One region of the Enterobacter sp. WI-ESBL-E8 genome, then DNA from elsewhere that is predicted to be linked to it. Evidence: predicted binding sites of a transcription regulator. Region 1 holds the regulator's gene; each other region holds the start of a gene.

Region 1 (8,125 bases):
TACGCTGGACGCCAACGGCCTGCAGAAGGTGACGCTCATCGGGCATTCAATGGGCGGCAAAGCGGTGATGGCCCTGACGGCGCTTGCGCCGGAGCGTATTAACGGCCTGGTGGTAATTGATGTTGCGCCCGTGGATTATGACGTCCGCCGACACGACGAGATTTTTGCCGCCATCAATGCGGTCACTGAAGCGGGTGTCGCGACCCGCCAGCAGGCGGCTGCGGTCATGAGTGACCATCTTGATGAAGAAGGCGTTGTGCAATTCCTGCTGAAGTCGTTTGTTGACGGAAAATGGCGTTTTAACGTGCCGGTGCTCTGGGAGCAGTACAACAATATCGTTGGCTGGGAAACGGTACCTGCCTGGCCACACCCTACCCTCTTCATTCGTGGCGGTAACTCTCCTTATGTTACCGACGCGTACCGCGACACCTTGCTGGCACAATTCCCGCAGGCGCGCGCCCACGTGATTGCCGGGGCCGGACACTGGGTTCATGCAGAAAAACCTGACGCCGTGCTGCGCGCCATTCGCCGCTATCTCGCTGATACTGCGAATTGATTAAAAAGAGAGCGACTGGAAGGCTGCGGGCTTCCAGTCGTTGGCGTGCCGTTTTTGGTGATGTATGATGGCGCGCTTATCGCCCGGGCATTAGCAGGGCGGCGTGTTTCCCCCGAAGTCTCAGAATCATGGCCAAAGAACAAACGGACCGTACGACACTAGATCTGTTCGCGAATGAACGTCGACCGGGACGACCCAAGACGAATCCGCTTTCGCGCGATGAACAGCTGCGTATCAATAAACGCAACCAGCTTAAACGCGATAAAAATCGTGGGCTTAAGCGTGTCGAACTGAAGCTTAACGCCGACGCCGTCGATGCGCTTAACGAGCTGGCTGACGCGCGAAATATCAGCCGCAGCGAGCTCATTGAAGAGATGTTGATCGCCCAGCTTGAGACGTTACGCAGCCAGGCATAAGTCTGAAAATCCCCTTTATCGCCCTTTTCATGTAGCACGGAGTGCAGTCCTGCGCGATAGCTGTTTCCGCAGGGTTGCCAGTTCTGCTATTATTGCCCTTATCCGTGGCCGAATTGCGCCACCATACTATTAAGTTTCAAGAGGTTATTTTACTCATGGCAATCATCGGCATTTTCTTTGGCAGTGATACCGGCAATACCGAAAATATCGCAAAAAACATTCAAAAACAGCTCGGTAAAGACGTTGCTGATGTGCATGACATCGCCAAGAGCAGCAAAGAAGATCTCGAAGGCTATGACATTCTTCTGCTGGGTATTCCAACGTGGTACTACGGTGAAGCCCAGTGCGACTGGGATGATTTCTTCCCGACGCTGGAAGAAGTCGACTTCAACGGTAAGCTGGTCGCCCTGTTTGGCTGCGGCGATCAGGAAGACTACGCCGAGTACTTCTGTGACGCGCTGGGGACTATCCGCGACATCATTGAGCCGAATGGCGCCGTGATCGTTGGCCACTGGCCAACTGCCGGTTACCACTTCGAAGCGTCTAAAGGCCTGGCCGATGACGATCATTTCGTGGGTCTGGCCATTGACGAAGACCGTCAGCCAGAGCTGACGGCAGAGCGCGTTGAGAAATGGGTTAAGCAGATCCGTGAGGAACTGCACCTGGACGATATTCTTAACGCCTGATTTTTATCGCGGCGCAGCGGCGGCTGCGCCCATGCTCTAGGTCAAACCGATTAAATTAATCGCTACAATCTTTTAACTTTTTCGCCCAGACCTGTACAATGTCTCCCTGATAAACGTGGTTTTCCATTGAGCAAGTTTGTTGGTGATACCACGTTTTTATAAGCATATTTTGCCTGAGACTTGCAGTTTTCATTTAGCCATGGCAGTTCTATAATGAGACGCATTATCCCGGGTGCATTTTCTGTCACTTCCTACAGAAGTGAATCGTTTAGCAACAGGACAGATTCCGCATGACTGACAACAATACCGCATTAAAGAAGGCTGGCCTGAAAGTTACGCTTCCTCGGTTAAAAATCCTCGAAGTGCTTCAGGGTCCAGACAATCACCATGTCAGTGCGGAAGACCTCTATAAACGTCTTATCGACATGGGTGAAGAGATTGGGCTGGCTACCGTCTATCGCGTGCTGAACCAGTTTGATGACGCGGGCATTGTTACCCGTCATAATTTCGAAGGTGGTAAATCTGTTTTCGAACTGACCCAGCAGCAGCACCACGATCACCTGATCTGCCTCGATTGCGGCAAGGTCATTGAATTTAGCGATGATTCCATTGAATCACGCCAGCGTGAAATCGCCGCACGTCATGGCATCCGCCTGACCAACCACAGCCTGTACCTTTACGGTCACTGCGCTGAAGGCGACTGCCGCGAAGATGACCACGCGCACGACGCAAAATAATCAGTCTTCATACTCTGAGCCAGCCGCAAGGTTGGCTTTTTTTTCGCCTGTTTTCAGGTATAAAAAAGCCCGGTAAGCATAGCGCCACCGGGCATGGTAACAGCAGGTTAGTTACTGTTATTGCTGCGGATCTCTTTCCAGATCTGGTCGCAACGCTTCGCCACTTCCTGATCGTTACCGGTTTTACGCGCCTGGATACAGGCCTGGTAATCCATCACGCGAACATTTTCCTGCGTTGCGAACTGCTCATGCGCCTTCTCTTTTTTCAGCACATTCAACACGCTCTGGCAGGCCTGAATTTTCTCCGGCGAGCCTTCAGCGGTATTGATGCACGCGCTATAAGCTTCCTTCAGCCGGGAATCTTCTTTAGGCGCCTGGCTCTGAGAACACGCCACCAGCCCCGACGCCAGCAGCGCGACAATTACAATTTTTTTCATCATGTGCAGTCTCCGGTCCGGCGGGCGCTAACCCGCCGGACGATTCATCAGAAGATGGTGAACGGTGCGATAACCATGAATTTCACGTCACGTTCATCCTGGAAGATGTTGTTATATCCGCCACCGTAGCTAGGCAGGTCAGAATGGTTGTCATACTGGGTGAAGTGCAGTTTGAACATTGTGCCCTTGGCTCTTCCATCCTGCAGTACATACGCAGCATCCAGACTATAGGCGGATTCCTTCAGGCGCTGGCTCTGATCGTAGATTGGGGCACTACTTGGTTTAGCATCCCAACCGTAAGCATAGGAAGCCCCCACTGACCAACCTGCAAGATTCCAGTTTTTGAGATCGTACATCGCCCCGAAGAAGACTGCTTTTTCACCATTGGCGTTAAAGTCAGAACGGTTATCCCACCAGATATCCAGGCGACCGTTAGAAGATGCATAGGTTGGTGTCATGCGCTGTAAGAAGAAGCCCTGATTACCATCAGCTTTGACCCACGTGCCTTCAAGACGTAGATCCACCTGGCCAATCTTGTAGCCAAAGGTTAAAGCTTGCAGCCAGGCCGTGCCGTCATATAAGTCCCTGGCAAGTGCCACTTCATCGTTGGTACGCAGGTTATTTTGTGCGTCTGCTTTATCTCGCGCACCATAGAATTGATAGCTGGTCGAAAGTGGGCTTCCGGCGATATCGAACTTATAAGATGCTTTGGCAAAATACTGGTCCATGTATCCTTGTGCCTGACCAAATGCCGCTTCCAGCACCAGATTATTTTTGAAATCGTACTTAGCACCAAGAGAATGAAGATAATCTACCCGCGTTTTACGATCGCCCTGGTAGAACTTGTCCATTTCGATATGCCACGGTGCTTTATACTCGTTGGTCCACATATAAGAGAAGCTCAACGCACCCGCATCACCGTAGTCAAAGTTAGCCCCGGCTTCTGCACCCTGATAGGTGCCTGGCATAAAGCTCCAGTGCGGCGCTAACAGCGTCTGGCCGGTGGGCTGAATATAGCCACCGCGCGCCCACACCGGGCCGTATTTAAATTTCGCTGCGGCCTTATAAAGGCTGATTCCGCTCTTATCCCCGGACCAGTCTTCTTTATAGGCTTTGTTGCTGGAGGAGAAGGCAATTTCGTTCGGGTGGCCGCTGTCGCCGTTTTCCGCCATTTCGATTGCCGTGAACGCAGCAATATCCAGACCGAACATATCCGCGGCATAACCCGACTGGAAGTCCAGGTTGGCGTTCCAGGTGGAGTGAGAAAGGTTAGTTTTGTATTTGTCTTCAGTGACGTCTTTACGGTCACGTTCACGCTGCCAGTAATAAATACCGCCCGTGAGGGTAGAATCTTCGATGAAACCCGCGGCTTTCGCCTCTGGTGTAACGACCAGGCCCGACATTGCTGTCACACCGGCAATAGCCAGCGCCAGCGCACTACGTTTGCCACTGAACGTACGCATAGATTATTCCTCTTTGACGAATTAAAACGCCTGAAACGGCGAAAATAAAAAAGACCAAATGGTCAGGGGTAGTTATAAATACCCTCGAATTAACTACCGTCTTTAGGTTATTTTTCGCGACGCGAATTATCAATGCTTTTCAGCGGACAAAAGTCAGGATTATGACGAAGTGCACATAATTGGTAGTGCTTTGTAACATTTACCGGAGGGCGAGATTTGGCGGGGCAAGCCATTAAATTTCAGAGGGTAAGATCGTTAATTGCTGTTACTTTTTACAAATTGCGTATTGATGATAAAAAACAAACTTTTTTCAGAAAAATAAGTAGCACCACATTGACCTGATATTTTCCACGATATTATTACCCCCCTGCTTTAACGATATGATCGTTAAATAAAAAAACGCCGCAATAAGCGGCGTTTGTCTCTCATTGACCAATGCAGCGTTATTATTCGCCGATTTTGGTCCAGGTATCACGCAGACCCACGGTACGGTTAAATACCGGTTTTTCCGCCGTGCTGTAACGGCTGTCCAGGCAGAAGTAACCTTCACGCTCGAACTGGAACGCTTTACCCGCTTCAGCGGCTTTCAGGGAAGGCTCCGCATAACCCTGCTTGATCACCAGAGATTCCGGGTTGATGGTCGCCAGGAAGTCTTCAGCAGCACCCGGGTTAGGCACGCTGAACAGACGATCGTACAGACGAATTTCCACCGGCAGCGCGTGGGATGCGCTCACCCAGTGAATAACGCCTTTCACCTTGCGGCCGTCCGCCGGATCTTTACTCAGCGTTTCAGCGTCATATGAACAGAAGATGGTGGTGATGTTACCTTCCGCGTCTTTCTCTACGCGCTCTGCCTTGATGACGTAGGCATTACGCAGACGCACCTCTTTACCCAACACCAGACGCTTGTACTGCTTGTTGGCTTCTTCGCGGAAGTCAGCACGGTCGATCCAGATTTCACCGCTGAACGGCACGTCGCGGCTGCCCATTTCCGGTTTATTCGGATGGTTAGGCATGGAGACCAGCTCGCTTTCACCCTGCGGATAGTTCTCGATAACCAGCTTCACCGGGTCGATGACCGCCATCGCACGCGGTGCGTTTTCGTTGAGGTCTTCGCGAATGCAGGATTCCAGAGAAGCTATTTCAATGGTGTTGTCCTGCTTGGTCACGCCGATACGTTTGCAGAACTCACGAATAGACGCGGCAGTATAACCACGACGACGCAGACCAGAGATGGTCGGCATACGCGGGTCGTCCCAGCCCTCAACGTGCTTGTCGGTCACCAGCAAGTTCAGCTTACGCTTGGACATCACGGTGTATTCCAGATTCAGACGAGAGAACTCGTACTGACGCGGATGCACGGGAATGGTGATGTTATCCAGTACCCAGTCGTACAGACGACGGTTGTCCTGGAACTCCAGCGTACACAGGGAGTGGGTGATGCCTTCCAGCGCATCGCTGATGCAATGGGTGAAGTCGTACATCGGGTAGATGCACCACTTGTTACCGGTCTGGTGGTGTTCAGCAAATTTAATGCGGTACAGCACCGGATCGCGCATCACGATGAACGGAGACGCCATATCGATTTTGGCGCGCAGGCAGGCTTTGCCCTCTTCGAAGCCACCGGCACGCATTTTTTCAAACAGCGCCAGGTTCTCTTCAACGCTGCGATCGCGGAACGGGCTGTTTTTACCCGGTGCGGTCAGCGTACCGCGGTATTCACGGATCTCGTCAGCAGACAGCTCGTCGACATACGCCAGACCTTTGTTGATAAGCTCCACCGCATAGGCGTACAGCTGATCAAAATAGTCAGAGGAGTAGCAGATATCGCCAGACCAGTTGAAGCCCAGCCATTGCACGTCGTTCTTAATGGACTCAACGTATTCGATGTCTTCTTTTACTGGGTTGGTGTCATCGAAACGCAGGTTGCACTGTCCCTGATAGTCCTGGGCAATGCCAAAGTTCAGGCAGATAGATTTTGCATGCCCGATATGCAGGTAGCCGTTCGGCTCCGGCGGGAAACGGGTATGAATTGTGGTGTGCTTACCACTGGCCAGATCTTCATCGATGATCTGACGAATAAAGTTACTCGGGCGGGCTTCTGCCTCACTCATCGTGGATTCCTCAAAGCGTAAACAACGTATAACGGCATATGATCTTATAAGCCGGACGTAGTGACAACCCTTAAAACGGCTCTGAAGAAAATAATGGGGGCATTTGCTGCAAAAAAAAGCGGCGGAGGATAACCCCCGCCGCTTAAGGCATGACTCTACTCAGGAGCGATTACTTGCCTTTAATCTCATACAGAGGCGTTTGACCCGCAACAACCTGACCTTTCGCCTGAATGACCAGGCCACTGAAGTCATCGATGTTGCTGCAAACCACCGGGCTTATCATGGAGCGCGCGTTGGCGTTCAGGAAGTCCAGATCCATTTCCAGAACCGGCTGACCAGCCACAACTTCAGCGCCCTCTTCCACCAGGCGAGTAAAGCCCTGACCGTTCAGCGCAACGGTATCGATACCCATGTGGACAACGATCTCCGCGCCATTTTCGGTTTCGAGGCAGAACGCGTGGTTGGTGTTGAAGATTTTCACGATGGTACCGGCAGCAGGAGACACAACGGTTTTGTCCGTTGGTTTCACCGCAACACCGTCACCGACCGCTTTGCTGGCGAACGCTTCATCAGGTACCTGCTCAATCGCAACGACCTCACCGGTCACGGGAGACACCAGCGCGGCAACCGTTTTGGCATTAGGTACCGCCTGCGGTTTCGCAGCTGCAGGAGCGGCAGCAGGCGCAGCGCTTGCTTCAGCGGCTGCAACCGGGCCGGTCGTTTTCATTGCGTTGGCAATTTTTTCCGCAACGAAGCCGACGATGATCTGCACGCTGGTTTTGTTCAGGCGGATAACACCGGACGCGCCCAGGCGTTTCGCCAGCGCTTCGTTCACCAGAGAAGAATCTTTCACGTTCAGACGCAGACGGGTGATACAGGCATCAATACCGGTCAGGTTGTCAGAACCGCCAACTGCGGCAATGTACTGACGCGCCAGACCTGATACGTCCTGCTCCTGAGCACCGCTCACGTTCACATCCTGACCATCCGCTTCGCTACCGGCCACGGCCAGTTCACGACCCGGAGTCATCAGGTTGAATTTGGTGATAGTGAAACGGAACACCATGTAGTAGATCGCGAAGAACACCAGACCTTGTGGGATCAGCATCCACCAGTGGGTTGCCAGCGGGTTACGGGAAGAAAGCACCATATCCACCAGACCCGCACTGAAGCCAAAGCCCGCAATCCAGTGCATGCTTGCCGCGATAAACACGGAGATACCGGTCAGCACAGCGTGGATCACGTACAGTACAGGCGCCACGAACATGAAGGAGAATTCCAGCGGCTCGGTGATACCGGTGAAGAAGGCCGCAAACGCGCCCGCCATCATAATACCCAGCACTTTCGCTTTGTTTTCTGGACGCGCGCAGTGGTAGATCGCCAGCGCAGCGCCTGGAAGACCAAACATCATGATTGGGAAGAAGCCTGCCTGGTAACGACCGGTAATACCGACAACCGCTTTACCTGCTTCGATGGACTGTGCGCCACCCAGGAAGTTAGGGATATCGTTAATACCTGCAACGTCGAACCAGAATACGGAGTTCAGCGCGTGGTGCAGACCAACCGGGATCAGCAGACGGTTGAAGAACGCGTACACGCCCGCACCGACGGAGCCCAGTTTCTGGATGTGTTCACCGAAGTTCACCAGACCGTCAAAGATCACCGGCCAGATGTACATCAGGATGAACGCAACGAAGATCATCACAAAGGAGGTCA
Region 2 (8,125 bases), 3.2 Mb from region 1:
CGCTGCTGCTTTTTAGGTTGAGCAGCCGGTTTTTCCGGTTGTTCAACAGCAGCCATACCACCCAGGATCTCACCTTTGAAGATCCATACCTTAACGCCGATTACACCGTAAGTGGTGTGCGCTTCAGAGGTGTTGTAGTCAATGTCAGCACGCAGAGTGTGCAGCGGTACGCGACCTTCGCGGTACCATTCGGTACGTGCGATTTCCGCGCCGCCCAGACGGCCGCTAACTTCAACTTTGATACCTTTAGCGCCCAGACGCATTGCGTTCTGTACAGCACGCTTCATAGCACGACGGAACATAACGCGACGTTCCAGCTGAGAAGTGATGCTGTCAGCAACCAATTTAGCGTCCAGTTCAGGCTTACGAACTTCAGCGATATTGATCTGTGCAGGAACGCCAGCGATATCCGCTACGACCTTGCGCAGTTTTTCTACGTCTTCGCCTTTCTTACCGATAACGATGCCAGGGCGAGCAGTGTGAATAGTCACACGGATGCTCTTAGCTGGACGCTCGATAACGATACGAGATACAGACGCTTTAGCCAGTTCCTTAGTCAGGTACTGACGTACTTTAAAATCGCTGTCCAGGTTGTCAGCGAATTCTTTGGTGTTCGCAAACCAGGTAGAGTTCCATGGTTTTACAATACCCAGGCGAATACCATTAGGATGTACTTTCTGACCCATTGCTAGTCTCCAGAGTCTCAGCGATCGGACACAACCACAGTAATGTGGCTGGTGCGCTTCAGGATGCGATCTGCACGACCTTTCGCACGCGGCATAATGCGCTTCATGCTTGGGCCTTCATCTACGAAAATTTTCGCGACTTTCAGATCGTCGATGTCAGCGCCATCGTTGTGTTCAGCGTTAGCAATGGCAGATTCCAGTACTTTCTTGACCAATACCGCAGCTTTCTTGTTGGTATAGGTCAGGATGTCCAGGGCCTGCGACACTTTCTTACCGCGAATCAGGTCAGCAACAAGGCGAACCTTCTGAGCAGAAGAACGAGCATGGCGATGTTGAGCTAAAGTTTCCATCTCTTCCTCCTACCTTATTTCTTCTTCGCTTTTTTATCAGCAGCGTGGCCGCGATAAGTACGAGTCGGTGCGAATTCACCCAGTTTGTGACCAACCATTTCGTCGGTAACAAAGACTGGAACGTGCTGACGACCATTATGGACAGCGATGGTCAAACCGATCATGTTAGGAAAGATCGTTGAACGACGGGACCAAGTGCGCAGGGGCTTCTTGTCTCCGCTTTCCACCGCTTTCTCTACCTTCTTCAGCAAGTGCAGGTCAATAAAAGGACCTTTCTTGAGAGAACGTGGCATGGCTTATCCTCTAAAATTATTTGCTACGGCGACGTACGATAAATTTATCAGTACGCTTGTTGCTGCGGGTCTTCTTACCTTTGGTCTGAACGCCCCACGGAGTTACCGGGTGCTTACCAAAGTTACGACCTTCACCACCACCATGTGGGTGATCGACTGGGTTCATCGCAGTACCGCGAACGGTAGGACGAACACCACGCCAGCGTGCAGCACCTGCTTTACCCAGAACGCGCAGCATATGCTCAGCATTGCCAACTTCGCCCAGAGTAGCGCGGCAGTCTGCTTCGACTTTACGCATTTCACCAGAACGCAGACGCAGGGTGACATAAGCACCGTCACGAGCAACGATCTGAACGTAAGTACCAGCGGAACGCGCCAGCTGACCGCCTTTACCTGGTTTCATTTCTACGTTATGAACGGTAGAACCAACCGGGATATTGCGCATCGGCAGGGTGTTGCCTGCTTTGATTGCAGCATCAACGCCAGACTGAATCTGGTCGCCAGCTTTCAGGCCTTTAGGGGCCAGGATGTAACGGCGTTCGCCGTCTTTGTACAGAACCAGCGCGATATTCGCGGAACGGTTCGGATCGTACTCAAGACGTTCAACAACTGCTGGGATACCGTCTTTGTTGCGTTTGAAGTCAACAATACGATAAGCCTGCTTGTGGCCACCACCGATGTGACGAGTGGTGATACGGCCATTGTTGTTACGACCACCGGATTTGCTGTTTTTTTCCAGCAACGGAGCAAAAGGTTTGCCCTTGTGCAGCTCAGGGTTAACCACTTTAACTACGTGGCGACGACCCGGAGATGTCGGTTTACATTTAACAACTGCCATTGTATTACTCCTCCGACTTACTCAGCGCCGCCAACGAAGTCCAGATTCTGGCCTTCTTTCAGGGTGACGTAAGCTTTTTTCCAGTCGCTACGACGACCGATACGCTGTCCGTGACGTTTAACTTTCCCTTTAACTACCAGGGTGTTAACGACTTCGACTTCGACTTCAAACAGTTTCTGCACAGCAGCTTTGATCTCTGCTTTGGTCGCGTCTTTAGCAACTTTGAGAACGATGGTGTTTGTTTTTTCCATCGCAGTAGACGCTTTTTCAGAAACGTGCGGTGCGCGAAGCACCTTCAGCAGACGTTCTTCACGAATCATGCCAGCATCTCCTCAACTTGCTTAACAGCATCAGCAGTCATTACGACTTTGTCGAAGGCGATCAGGCTAACCGGGTCGATACCAGTCGCGTCGCGTACGTCAACCTTGTGCAGGTTACGTGCGGCCAGGAACAGGTTCTCGTCCAGCTCACCGGTGATGATCAGCACATCTTCCAGAGCCATGTCTTTCAGTTTCTGTGCCAGCAGCTTAGTTTTAGGCGCTTCTACAGAGAATGATTCGACAACGATCAGACGATCCTGACGTACCAGTTCGGACAGAATGCTTTTCAGCGCGCCGCGGTACATCTTTTTGTTAACTTTTTGACTGTGGTCCTGTGGACGCGCAGCGAAGGTCACGCCACCTGAACGCCAGATCGGGCTCTTGATAGAACCTGAACGCGCACGGCCGGTACCTTTCTGGCGCCATGGCTTTTTGCCAGAACCAGTTACTTCAGCACGAGTCTTCTGAGCACGAGTACCCTGACGAGCACCAGCTGCATAAGCAACAACAACCTGGTGAACCAGCGCTTCGTTGAAATCACGACCGAAGGTAGTTTCGGAAACAGTCAGCGCGCTCTGCGCGTCTTTCAATACTAATTCCATTGCTATCCCCTTACGCCTTCACAGCTGGTTTAACGATCAGGTCGCTACCGGTTGCACCCGGAACTGCACCTTTAACCAGCAGCAGGTTGCGCTCAGCGTCAACACGTACTACGTCCAGGCTCTGAACGGTCACACGTTCGTTACCCAGCTGACCTGCCATTTTCTTGCCTTTGAACACTTTGCCCGGAGTCTGGTTCTGACCGATAGAACCCGGAACACGGTGAGACAAGGAGTTACCGTGAGTAGCGTCCTGGGTACGGAAGTTCCAGCGCTTAACGGTACCAGCAAAACCTTTACCTTTAGAGGTACCGGTTACGTCAACTTTTTTAACGTCAGCAAACAGCTCAACGCTAATGTCCTGACCTACAGTGAACTCTTCGCCTTCAGCAAGACGGAATTCCCACAGACCACGGCCAGCTTCTACGCCAGCTTTAGCGAAGTGACCCGCTTCTGGTTTGGTTACACGGTTAGCTTTTTTAGCACCAGTGGTCACCTGAACAGCGCGGTAGCCATCGTTAGCCAGATCTTTAACCTGAGTAACGCGGTTTGCTTCAACTTCGATTACGGTTACTGGGATTGAAACGCCATCTTCAGTGAAGATGCGGGTCATGCCCACTTTTTTACCGACTAAACCAATCATTGTATCAACCTCTCAATCGCTCGATGACCTGATTAACCCAGGCTGATCTGCACGTCTACACCGGCAGCCAGATCCAGACGCATCAGAGCATCAACGGTTTTCTCAGTTGGCTCAACGATGTCAACCAGACGCTTGTGAGTGCGGATTTCGTACTGATCGCGCGCGTCTTTGTTGACGTGCGGGGAGATCAGAACGGTGAAGCGCTCTTTGCGGGTCGGCAGCGGGATCGGACCACGGACTTGCGCACCAGTGCGCTTAGCAGTCTCGACGATTTCCGCGGTTGATTGATCGATCAGACGATGATCAAACGCTTTAAGGCGGATACGGATTCTTTGGTTCTGCATGAGACCAGAGCTCCAATTATTTTATAAACGAAAATGATTACTCCTCAAACCCATTACGATTGATGGGAGAGTGTAACCGTTCTTACGTAGCTCCCCAATTGGGAGCATTGTTGAGTAACAAAATGAGCTACTCTGGTTCTGATTGAACCCGCCGTCAATTACGACAAGCCCGCGCATTATACGTAAATCTGGGCAAGACGCAAGTGCCGTTTAGAAATTAAGCGCCTGAGGCGCAGTATGCTTAGGGGCGCGCAACTTTTTACGCAATGTATCCCTTCTCAATGCTTTGTCTGGAGCCCCTACGCAATTGTCGTTTTTGTAGATTGCCGGCCAGGCCGATTATAACGAGTATGCGCTCAAACCCTTTTGAGGCCTTTTCCATGTTAACCACCCTCCCCTTTTTGCTGGTCTATTTTTCTCTGACGGCCTTTCTTGTCCGTGCAGATATTCGCTACGGACTGCTTCCCGATAAATTTCTCTGCCCGCTGCTATGGACGGGCCTGCTCTTTCAGCTCTGTGTCCACCCTGATTTTTTGCCTAGTGCGGTGGTGGGTGCGATGGCTGGATATATCGGCTTTGCCGTTATTTACTGGGGGTATCGGTTTATCTGCCGGCGTGAAGGGATGGGATATGGCGATGTAAAATACCTGGCGGCGCTTGGTGCGTGGCATGGCTGGTGCATGCTGCCCTCGCTGGCGTTACTCGCTGCGCTTATGGCGCTACTTAGCATTCTTGTATTTTCGTTTCTCACCCCTGATAAAGGGGCATTAAAAAACCCACTGCCTTTTGGGCCATTTCTGGCGGCAGCGGGTTTATGCGTAGGCTGGAAGACGGTGGTTACTCTTCCACTTTGATCTGCGACTGTAGGTAGTTCTGCAGGCCGATTTTAGCAATCAGATCCAGCTCCGTTTCCAGCCAGTCAATGTGACCTTCTTCATCGGCCAGGATCTGGATCATCATATCGCGGCTGACGTAGTCATGTACGCTGTCGGCATAGGCAATGGCTTCACGCAGATCTTTGGCGCCTTCAAGCTCCAGCCTAAGGTCGGAACGAAGCATCTCTTCGACATCTTCTCCAATGCCCAGCTTTCCGAGATCCTGCAGGTTAGGAATGCCTTCAAGGAATAAAATACGCTCGATATATTTATCAGCGTGTTTCATTTCATCAATCGACTCATGGTACTCAACGTCGTTTAAACGCTTAAGTCCCCAGTTTTTGAACATTCTTGCGTGAAGAAAGTACTGGTTGATTGCGACAAGCTCATTTCCCAATAATTTATTGAGATAACTTATGATTTTAACATCACCTTTCATTATATAGTCCCTCCGCTTCCACTCATTGAAGCGTAGATCGGGCTACAGGGATGTCAAAAAAAAGATAGGTGCTTACGCGATCTCTTTGTATTCCGGGATCTGCATCAATTCGTCCTGCATAATCTCTCGCGCAGCACGTACACATTTACCGCATTGATTTCCAACCGGAACAAACTTGCGAAGCTGCTGAAATGACTGAGGCTGAAACTGGCGAACGGCCTGACGTATTTTTTTGTCGCTTACACCATTACATAAACAAACGTACATAGAGACTCCCGTTCAAAATATGCGCAAAGTGTAAGTGAGAATGGTTATGATTACAATAGCACAAGCGCCGGAATACGGGGCGGGAGCGGGCAAAAAATGCGAAATTTTGTGACAGACTTTTAGCGGCAGAAAACAAAAAAGGACGCCGAAGCGTCCTTTTTTTATTCGGGGATAATTAATTAGCCCAGAACTTTAGCAACAACGCCCGCGCCAACGGTACGGCCGCCTTCACGGATTGCGAAACGCAGACCGTCGTCCATCGCGATTGGGTGGATCAGAGTCACAACCATCTTGATGTTGTCGCCTGGCATTACCATCTCAACGCCTTCTGGCAGTTCGATGGTACCGGTCACGTCAGTTGTACGGAAGTAGAACTGTGGACGGTAGCCTTTGAAGAACGGAGTATGACGGCCGCCTTCGTCTTTGGACAGGATGTACACTTCAGATTCGAACTTGGTGTGTGGCTTGATTGAGCCTGGCTTCGCCAGTACCTGACCACGTTCGATTTCTTCACGTTTGATACCACGCAGCAGAACACCAACGTTCTCACCAGCACGGCCTTCGTCCAGCAGTTTGCGGAACATTTCAACGCCAGTACAGGTAGACTTCGCAGTCTCTTTGATACCAACGATTTCAACTTCTTCGCCAACTTTGATGATACCGCGCTCTACACGACCGGTAACAACGGTACCACGACCGGAGATGGAGAATACGTCTTCGATTGGCAGCAGGAATGGCTTATCAATCGCACGCTCTGGTTCTGGGATGTAAGAATCCAGGAAGCCAGCCAGTTCGATGATTTTCGCTTCCCACTCAGCTTCGCCTTCCAGCGCTTTCAGAGCAGAACCACGAACGATTGGGGTATCGTCGCCTGGGAAATCGTACTGAGACAGCAGTTCACGAACTTCCATCTCTACCAGTTCCAGCAGCTCTTCGTCATCAACCATGTCGCATTTGTTCAGGAACACGATGATGAAAGGAACGCCTACCTGACGACCCAGCAGGATGTGCTCACGAGTCTGAGGCATTGGGCCGTCAGTCGCAGCAACAACCAGGATCGCGCCGTCCATCTGCGCAGCACCGGTGATCATGTTTTTAACATAGTCGGCGTGGCCTGGGCAGTCTACGTGTGCGTAGTGGCGAGTCGGGGTGTCATATTCAACGTGGGAAGTGTTGATGGTGATACCACGAGCTTTTTCTTCTGGTGCGTTATCGATCTGGTCGAATGCACGAGCAGAACCACCGTAGGTTTTAGCCAGAACGGTAGTGATTGCAGCAGTCAGGGTAGTTTTACCATGGTCAACGTGGCCGATAGTACCAACGTTGACGTGCGGTTTTGTACGTTCAAATTTTTCTTTAGACACGGCTATATTCCTTACTATAGTGCTCTCCCCTCTGGAGAGAGCACGGGACTTAGGTTTTAATCCTGTGGATTACTTACCACGGGCTTCAATAACGGCCTGAGCAACGTTGTTAGGCGCATCATCATACTTCAGGAATTCCATGGTGTATGATGCACGACCTTTGGTCAGAGAACGCAGCTGAGTTGCATATCCGAACATTTCAGACAGCGGAACTTCAGCGTGGATCTTAACGCCAGTTACTTCGGATTCCTGACCACGCAGCATACCGCGACGACGGCTCAAGTCACCGATAACGTCACCGGTGTTCTCTTCAGGAGTTTCTACTTCAACCTTCATGATTGGCTCAAGCAGAACTGGTTTTGCTTTCTTAAAGCCTTCTTTAAAGGCAATAGACGCAGCCAGTTTAAACGCCAGTTCAGAGGAGTCAACGTCGTGGTAAGAACCGAAGTGCAGACGAACACCCATGTCAACAACCGGATAGCCAGCCAGAGGGCCCGCTTTCAGCTGTTCCTGAATGCCTTTATCAACGGCTGGGATGTATTCGCCAGGAATTACACCACCTTTGATGTCGTTGATGAACTCGTAACCTTTAGGGTTAGAGCCCGGCTCCAGTGGGTACATGTCGATCACAACGTGACCGTACTGACCGCGACCACCAGACTGCTTAGCGTGTTTACCTTCAACATCGGTAACTTTCGCACGAATCGCTTCGCGGTAAGCAACCTGAGGTTTACCCACGTTCGCTTCAACGTTGAATTCACGCTTCATACGGTCAACGATGATGTCCAGGTGCAGTTCACCCATACCAGCGATGATGGTCTGGTTAGATTCTTCATCAGTCCATACGCGGAATGATGGGTCTTCTTTCGCCAGACGGCCCAGAGCCAGACCCATTTTTTCCTGGTCAGCTTTGGTTTTTGGTTCAACCGCGATGGAGATTACCGGCTCAGGGAATTCCATACGCTCCAGAATGATCGGGTGATCCGGGTCACACAGGGTGTCACCAGTGGTCACGTCTTTCAGACCGATAGCTGCAGCGATGTCGCCCGCACGAACTTCTTTGATCTCTTCACGTTTGTTAGCGTGCATCTGTACGATACGGCCAAA
Region 3 (8,125 bases), 630 kb from region 1:
CTCTTCCTCTTCCGGCCCCTCGGCCTTTTCGAGGCGGCTGAGCAGTTTGGTACAGAGCGATTTGCGATTAAGGTTTCGCCCGTCGCTGAGGATTTCGACAACCACCTGACCCAGCGTCTCCTGTTGAGTAGGAAGCGCGGCCTTTTCGAAGTACTGTGCGATCGCTGCTGCGGAATCTGTGGCGTAACCTTTCTGCTGCATGTTTCGCTCCTGTAAAATTTTGTAATCACTAACGTTACAATTAAGGTATACACAATTTCTAAATCTGTACACTTAAAATGTACAGATTTTTAATATTTTTATGATATATTTTATAAATTAGTTTGTTTTCAGTGAGTTATAATCTTGTCACGAACCGGTAACGTTACAGGATATATTGTACAAAATGAGCCGGCACTGGTAAGTTGTACAGCACAGAAAAATGTTTCTATAACTGCCGTAAATGATTGAGATGTAAATTATTTGTCAGGCAATTAATGTGCTATAAATGATCCTTATCCACCGTTTTCGTGGCCAAAACCCTAACCCCCAGGAATAGCATGCTCACAACCATCATTTACCGCAGTCATATCTGCGAGGACGTTCCAGTGAAAGCGCTGGAAGCAATGGTCGCTGCTGCCAATAGTAAAAACCGGCAATCCAATGTGACGGGGATCCTGCTGTTTAACGGCACGCATTTTTTCCAGCTGCTTGAAGGGCCAGTGGAGCACGTAACGGCAATCTATGAGCAGATCTGTAATGACCCGCGCCACCATAACGTGGTGGAGCTGATGCGCGACCACGGGCCTGTCCGGCGCTTTGGCAAGGTGGGGATGGAGCTTTTTGATTTGCGCCACTTCGACAGGGATGAGGTGCTGCAGCAGGTGCTCAACAAAGGAACGACGCGTTACCAGCTGACGTATAACGACCGCCCGCTGCAGTTTTTCCGTACCTTTGTCGAAGCCACTGAAAAAGCGAACTATTTTGAACTGCCTCCGGCGGATTCATGGGATTTCGTTCCCGAAGAAACGCGCTTGTCCACACAGCCTGAGGTGGTGGCGAAAGGGGCGGACTGCAGCTTTGCGTTCCAGCCGATTGTCGATCCGTTTATGCAGCAGGTCGTCTCCTGGGAGGCGCTTATCCGCACCCCTGACGGCGGCTCGCCCGGCGTCTATTTCGCTAACCGCCCGCGTGACGAGGTTTATGCATCTGATTTGCAGAGCAAGCAGGTAGCGCTTTCCATGGCCAGCGCGCTGGGGTTACAGGACCAGACGTTATCCCTTAACCTGCTGCCCATGACGCTGGTTAACATTCCCAATGCCGTGGATTTCCTGCTCACCGCGATTGAAGCAAACGGGTTTGTGCCCGAGCAAATTGTGGTGGAGTTTACCGAAAGCGAAGCTATTTCCCGTTTTGATGAATTCACCGATTCGGTCAGGCAGCTCAAAAGTGCGGGCCTCAGCGTGGCGATCGATCACTTTGGCGCCGGTTTTGCGGGGCTACAGCTGCTGGCTCAGTTCCAGCCGGACAGAATTAAGATTAATCGCGATCTGGTCGCTAACGTGCACAAAAGCGGCCCCCGACAGGCCATCATTCAGGCGATTATCAAATGCTGTTCCTCGCTCGAGATCCAGTTCTGCGCGGTGGGCGTGGAGAAGGCGGAAGAGTGGATGTGGCTGGAGTCCGCGGGAATTTCCCAGTTCCAGGGACATCTTTTTGCCAGCCCCCGGCACGGCGGTATTCCGGCTATTGCGTGGCCAGAGAAGAAATTCGATTTCTGATAAAGCTGTACACATCGGGCAGAGTTAACTGTACGAACTGCAAATTTTATACAACAATGTATTAACAGGTGAGGGGGAGAAGCAGCCCATTCACCTGAGCAAAATGCGGTCTTAGTTATACAAATGGTGTGTACAATCTGATAAGGTTGGTGCAGTTAGGTATGGAAGTTCTGAGCGTGAGGGAGTTAATGGCCTATTACAGTATCGGCGAAGTGGCCGAACGATGCGGTATCAACCCCGTTACGCTGCGTGCCTGGCAGCGCCGTTATGGATTGTTGAAGCCGCAGCGCAGCGAAGGGGGTCATCGTCAGTTCGACGATGAAGATATTCTGCGCATTGAAGAGATCAAACGCCTGATGAAAAGCGGCGTTTCGGTCGGAAAAGTGAAAGCCTTGCTGGAAAACAAGGAAGTGTTGACGCAGGGCAACTGGGTCTCGTTCCAGGAAGAGATGATGACCGTTCTGCGCTACGCCAGCCCGGCAAAGCTGCGCGCCAAAATAGGCGAGTTCCGCCGCGATCACGCGATGGATCCGCTGATTGACAATATTCTCTCTCCCGTCCGTCAGCGAATGAATCAGGATCAAAACACCGTGCGTCACATGGCGAGCCTGTTTGACGGCGTGCTGATCGAATTCGCGATTGCGAGTCTGGCGGAGTCCCGCAAGAAAGCCGGTCAGGACGCTCTCCTTATTGGCTGGGAATGTGATGATCGAACCCATCTGTGGCTCGAAGCCGCGCGCTTATCGCAAAAGGGCTGGCACATTGACGTGCTGGCTGAACCGATTGACTCACCGCGTCCCGAGCTTTTCCCCGGGCAAAAAATCTTCGTCTGGACGGGAAAATCGCCAACGCCTCGCCAGCAGGAACAGCTAGACCACTGGCGTGAGCAGGGCTTTGCTGTCTCATTTCATCACTGATCGTGAGAGGCCTTGAGGGCCTTTTTTTGTTTTTGTCCCGTTCCTCACTAAAGCTATCTCAAAAATAGGCATTTCCGATGCATATTTTATTTTTCTCCTCTCCGTCATAAATGCCGTGACGAAATGCATTATTAATCAATGCATTGAACAAATAAATCCATCCTGCCTGCATCTTCCTACAGGGTCTATGCTTAATAAAAGTAGCCAAAAAGGGCGGTTTAGCCGAATGCCCCTGCTGACAGAGGGTTGAAGTGATAATCGTTATCACTAACATGGTGTTATGCCCTGATGGCTTATCAGATGAGGTGGACCTATGGAACTGCATTCAGAAACCTTTAATCCTGCCGATTTTGCCTGGCGCGGCTTAACGCTCACGCCGGCGGCGGCGGCGCATATTCACGAGCTGGTGGCGAAAAAGCCCGAGATCCTCGGCGTGCGTTTAGGTGTCAAACAGACCGGTTGCGCAGGGTTCGGTTACGTGCTCGACACCGTCACCGAACCCGAGAAGGATGACCTGGTATTCGAAACGGACGGCGCAAAGTTGTACGTCGCGCTGCAGGCCATGCCGTTTATCGACGGCACCGAAGTGGACTACGTCCGCGAAGGCTTAAACCAGTTATTCAAATTTCATAACCCGAAAGCCCAGAACGAATGCGGCTGCGGCGAAAGCTTTGGGGTATAGGCGGTACTATGTCTCGTAATACTGAAGCAACGAGTGAAGTAAATACCTGGAGCGGTGGGCACCTCAACTATAAAGAGGGGTTCTTCACCCAGCTGCAGACGGACGAGCTGGCGAAAGGCATCAACGAAGATGTCGTTCGGGCGATCTCGGCGAAACGTAATGAACCCGAGTGGATGCTGGAATTTCGCCTGAGCGCCTTCCGCGCCTGGCTGGAGATGGAAGAGCCACACTGGCTGAAAGCGCATTATGACAAGCTGAACTATCAGGACTACAGCTACTACTCCGCGCCTTCCTGCGGCAGCTGTGATGACACCTGCGCCTCGCAGCCCGGCGCGGTGCAGCAAACCGGCGCGGAAAACAGCTTCCTCAGCAAAGAGGTAGAAGAGGCCTTTAACCAACTGGGCGTGCCGGTGCGTGAGGGGAAAGAGGTGGCGGTGGACGCCATTTTTGACTCCGTCTCGGTGGCGACCACCTACCGCGAAAAGCTGGCCGAGCAGGGGATCATTTTCTGCTCCTTCGGCGAAGCCATTCACGATCATCCGGAACTGGTGAAAAAGTACATCGGGACCGTGGTGCCCTCTAACGACAACTTCTTTGCGGCGCTCAACGCGGCGGTGGCCTCAGACGGCACCTTTATCTACGTGCCGAAAGGGGTACGTTGCCCGATGGAGCTCTCGACCTATTTCCGCATCAATGCGGAAAAAACCGGTCAGTTCGAGCGCACGATTCTGGTGGCTGACGAAGGCAGCTACGTCAGCTACATCGAAGGGTGTTCCGCCCCGGTGCGCGACAGCTATCAGCTGCACGCGGCGGTGGTGGAGGTCATCATCCATAAAGATGCCGAGGTGAAGTACTCGACGGTGCAAAACTGGTTCCCCGGCGACGGCAATACCGGCGGCATCCTGAACTTCGTCACCAAGCGCGCGCTGTGCGAAGGTGAAAACAGCAAGATGTCGTGGACCCAGTCAGAAACCGGCTCTGCCATCACCTGGAAATACCCAAGCTGCATTCTGCGTGGGGATAACTCCATCGGTGAGTTCTACTCGGTGGCGCTCACCAGCGGCCATCAGCAGGCGGATACCGGCACCAAGATGATCCACATTGGTAAAAACACCAAATCGACCATCATCTCGAAAGGCATCTCTGCCGGGCACAGCCAGAACAGCTATCGCGGGCTGGTGAAAATCATGCCGACGGCCACCAACGCGCGAAACTTTACCCAGTGTGACTCAATGCTGATTGGCGCAGACTGCGGCGCGCACACCTTCCCGTACGTTGAGTGTCGAAACAACACCGCCCAGCTTGAACATGAGGCGACGACGTCGCGGATTGGGGAAGATCAGCTCTTCTACTGCCTGCAGCGCGGGATCAGCGAAGAAGATGCCATCTCAATGATCGTTAACGGCTTCTGTAAGGACGTGTTCTCTGAACTGCCGCTGGAATTTGCCGTTGAAGCCCAAAAACTCCTCGCCATTAGTCTTGAACACAGCGTCGGTTAAGGAAAGCACATGTTAAGCATTAAAGATTTACAGGTTAGCGTAGAAGACAAAGCGATCCTGCGTGGCCTCAATTTTGACGTTAAGCCGGGTGAAGTTCACGCCATCATGGGGCCGAACGGTTCCGGGAAAAGTACGCTTTCTGCGACGCTGGCGGGCCGCGAAGATTACGAGGTGACCAACGGCTCGGTCGAGTTTCATGGGAAAAACCTGCTGGAGATGTCGCCGGAAGATCGCGCGGGAGAGGGCATCTTTATGGCCTTCCAGTATCCGGTAGAAATTCCGGGCGTCAGCAACCAGTTCTTCCTCCAGACGGCGCTGAATGCGGTACGCAAGTATCGCGGCCTGGAGGCGCTGGACCGCTTCGACTTCCAGGACCTGATGGAAGAGAAAATCAAGCTGCTGAAAATGCCGGAAGATCTGCTGACCCGCTCGGTCAACGTCGGCTTTTCCGGCGGCGAGAAAAAGCGTAACGACATCCTGCAGATGGCGGTTCTGGAGCCCGAGCTGTGCATACTGGATGAGACCGACTCTGGTCTGGATATCGACGCCCTGAAGATCGTTGCTGACGGGGTGAACTCCCTGCGCGACGGCAAGCGCTCGTTTATTATCGTCACCCACTACCAGCGCATTCTGGACTACATCCAGCCGGATTACGTTCACGTGCTTTACCAGGGGCGTATTGTGAAATCCGGTGATTTTACGCTGGTTAAACAACTGGAGGAGCAGGGTTATGGCTGGCTTACCGAACAGCAGTAATGCGCTCCAGCAGTGGCACCGGCTGTTTGAAGCCCAGGGGGGCACGCGCTCCGAGCAGGCGCAGCAGCATCTGCAGCAGATGCTGCGGCTCGGGTTGCCGACGCGCAAGCATGAGAACTGGAAATACACCCCGCTTGATGGCCTGCTGAACGCCGAGTTTGTGACCCGTCTGGCGGAAATCGCCCCGGCGCAGCGCGACGCGCTGGCGCTGAATGTCGATGCCCAGCGCCTGGTGTTCGTCGACGGTCAGTTCCGCCCCGAGCTGAGCGACGCCCTCCAGGAGAGCGGATTTGAGGTTGAGATTAACGACGATCGCCAGCGCCTGAGCGCTCCGGTTCAGCCTGAAGTCTTCCTGCACCTGACCGAGAGCCTGGCCCGCGGCGTGACGCATATCCGCGTGAAGCGTAACCAGCGCCCGGCAAAACCGCTGCTGCTGATGCACATCACTCAGGGTCTGGACGGCGACGAAATCAACACCGCGCACTATCGCCACCATCTTGAGCTGGCGGAGGGGGCAGAGGCCACGGTAATCGAGCATTACGTCAGCCTCAGCGACGCCCGCCACTTTACCGGGTCGCGCCTGACGATGAACGTCGCCGCTAACGCGCAGCTTCACCACGTCAAGCTGGCGTTTGAGAATGCGCAGAGCCATCACTTTGCCCATAACGATATCGTGCTGGGCCAGGATGCGGCGGCATACAGCCACAGCTTCCTGCTCGGCGGGGCGGTGCTGCGCCACAACACCAGCACGCAGCTCAACGGTGAAAACACCACGCTGCGCATCAACAGCCTGGCGATGCCGGTTAAATCAGAGGTATGCGATACGCGCACCTGGCTGGAGCACAACAAAGGCTACTGCAACAGCCGCCAGCTGCACAAAACCATCGTGAGTGATAAAGGGCGCGCGGTGTTTAACGGCCTGATTAACGTGGCGAAGCACGCCATCAAAACCGACGGGCAGATGACCAACAATAATCTGCTGTTAGGCCGCCTGGCGGAGGTAGACACCAAGCCGCAGCTGGAGATCTACGCCGACGACGTGAAATGCAGCCACGGCGCGACGGTCGGACGAATCGATGACGAGCAGATGTTTTACCTGCGTTCCCGCGGTATTGACCAGCAGGCGGCGCAGAAAATGATTATCTATGCGTTTGCCGCTGAACTGACGGAAGCGCTGCTGGATGGTCAGTTAAAACAGCAGGTGCTGGAGCGTATTGGCCAGCGTCTGCCTGGAGGCGCAGCATGAGTTTTCCCGTCGAGAAAGTACGGGCAGATTTCCCGGTTCTGACCCGTGAAGTAAACGGTCTTCCTCTGGCCTATCTGGACAGCGCGGCCAGCGCGCAGAAGCCGAATCAGGTGGTGGATGCGGAAGCTGAGTTCTATCGCCACGGCTATGCCGCCGTACATCGCGGTATCCATACCCTGAGCGCCGAGGCGACCCAGCGTATGGAAAACGTGCGTACGCAACTGGCCGCCTTCCTCAATGCACGTTCGCCTGAAGAGCTGGTCTTCGTGCGCGGAACCACCGAAGGGATCAACCTTGTCGCCAACAGCTGGGGCAACGCGCAGGTCCACGCGGGGGATAACATTATCATCACCCAGATGGAGCACCACGCCAATATTGTACCGTGGCAGATGCTCTGCGAGCGCGCTGGCGCGCAGCTTCGGGTGATCCCGCTGAACGTCGACGGGACGCTTCAGCTCGAGCAGCTAGACGCACTGCTTGACGATAAAACGCGGCTGGTGGCGGTTACCCAGGTCTCCAACGTGCAGGGAACCGAAAACCCGGTCGCAGAGATCGTCGAAAAGGCCCATCAGGCGGGCGCGAAGGTGCTGATTGACGGTGCCCAGGCGGTGATGCACCACGCGGTGGACGTCCAGGCGCTGGATTGCGATTTCTACGTCTTCTCGGGACACAAGCTCTATGGCCCGACCGGGATTGGCGTGCTGTACGTGAAAGAAGACATCCTGCAGGCGATGCCGCCGTGGGAAGGGGGCGGGTCGATGATCGCCACCGTTAGCCTGTCGGAAGGGACCACCTACGCCCGCGCGCCGTGGCGTTTTGAGGCGGGCACGCCCAATACCGGGGGCATTATCGGGCTGGGGGCGGCGGTTTCCTACGTTTCTGCGATAGGCCTTGATGCCATTCAGGAGTATGAACAGCTGCTGATGCACTATGCGCTTGCCCAGCTTGCCAGCGTACCGGATCTTACCCTCTACGGACCTGCCGACCGGCAAGGGGTGATCGCGTTTAATCTCGGGAAACACCACGCCTATGACGTGGGCAGTTTCCTCGATAACTACGGCGTAGCGGTCCGTACCGGGCACCACTGCGCCATGCCGCTGATGGCGTTTTACCAGGTACCGGCAATGTGCCGCGCATCGCTGGTGATGTACAACACAACGGAAGAGGTCGACAGGCTGGTGGCGGGGCTAAAACGCATTCACCAGCTGCTGGGCTAACGGAGAGGCGAAAGATGGCAGAGCTGCCGGACAAAGATAAATTACTGC

The links. The regulator Fur, encoded in region 1, represses iron uptake genes when iron is present. The targets are predictions, from matches to a motif close to ATAATAATGAGAACNACTATCAA.
Region 2: a site for Fur is predicted at 5,689-5,711, ahead of bfd (bacterioferritin-associated ferredoxin). Genes of this name have one in related genera too.
Region 3: a site for Fur is predicted at 2,929-2,951, ahead of sufA (Fe-S cluster assembly scaffold SufA). Genes of this name have one in related genera too.

What each region holds. Positions count from the first base shown of each region.
Region 1 covers NZ_JBRWXJ010000001.1:1,369,876-1,378,000, reverse strand. The annotation lists gene ybfF (esterase) at 1-556, shown strand, start outside; gene ybfE (LexA regulated protein) at 685-972, shown strand; gene fldA (flavodoxin FldA) at 1,128-1,658, shown strand; gene fur (ferric iron uptake transcriptional regulator) at 1,949-2,395, shown strand; gene chiQ (ChiQ/YbfN family lipoprotein) at 2,503-2,832, opposite strand; gene chiP (chitoporin ChiP) at 2,880-4,295, opposite strand; gene glnS (glutamine--tRNA ligase) at 4,742-6,409, opposite strand; gene nagE (N-acetylglucosamine-specific PTS transporter subunit IIBC) at 6,579-8,125, opposite strand, start outside.
Region 2 covers NZ_JBRWXJ010000001.1:4,568,737-4,576,861, forward strand. The annotation lists gene rpsC (30S ribosomal protein S3) at 1-686, opposite strand, end outside; gene rplV (50S ribosomal protein L22) at 704-1,036, opposite strand; gene rpsS (30S ribosomal protein S19) at 1,051-1,329, opposite strand; gene rplB (50S ribosomal protein L2) at 1,346-2,167, opposite strand; gene rplW (50S ribosomal protein L23) at 2,185-2,487, opposite strand; gene rplD (50S ribosomal protein L4) at 2,484-3,089, opposite strand; gene rplC (50S ribosomal protein L3) at 3,100-3,729, opposite strand; gene rpsJ (30S ribosomal protein S10) at 3,762-4,073, opposite strand; gene ACWHWP_RS21850 (prepilin peptidase) at 4,454-4,927, shown strand; gene bfr (bacterioferritin) at 4,911-5,387, opposite strand; gene bfd (bacterioferritin-associated ferredoxin) at 5,460-5,654, opposite strand; gene tuf (elongation factor Tu) at 5,834-7,018, opposite strand; gene fusA (elongation factor G) at 7,088-8,125, opposite strand, start outside.
Region 3 covers NZ_JBRWXJ010000001.1:2,003,187-2,011,311, forward strand. The annotation lists gene ycgZ (regulatory protein YcgZ) at 1-201, opposite strand, end outside; gene ACWHWP_RS09550 (diguanylate phosphodiesterase) at 540-1,760, shown strand; gene ACWHWP_RS09555 (MerR family transcriptional regulator) at 1,949-2,677, shown strand; gene sufA (Fe-S cluster assembly scaffold SufA) at 2,991-3,359, shown strand; gene sufB (Fe-S cluster assembly protein SufB) at 3,368-4,858, shown strand; gene sufC (Fe-S cluster assembly ATPase SufC) at 4,868-5,614, shown strand; gene sufD (Fe-S cluster assembly protein SufD) at 5,589-6,860, shown strand; gene sufS (cysteine desulfurase SufS) at 6,857-8,077, shown strand; gene sufE (cysteine desulfuration protein SufE) at 8,092-8,125, shown strand, end outside.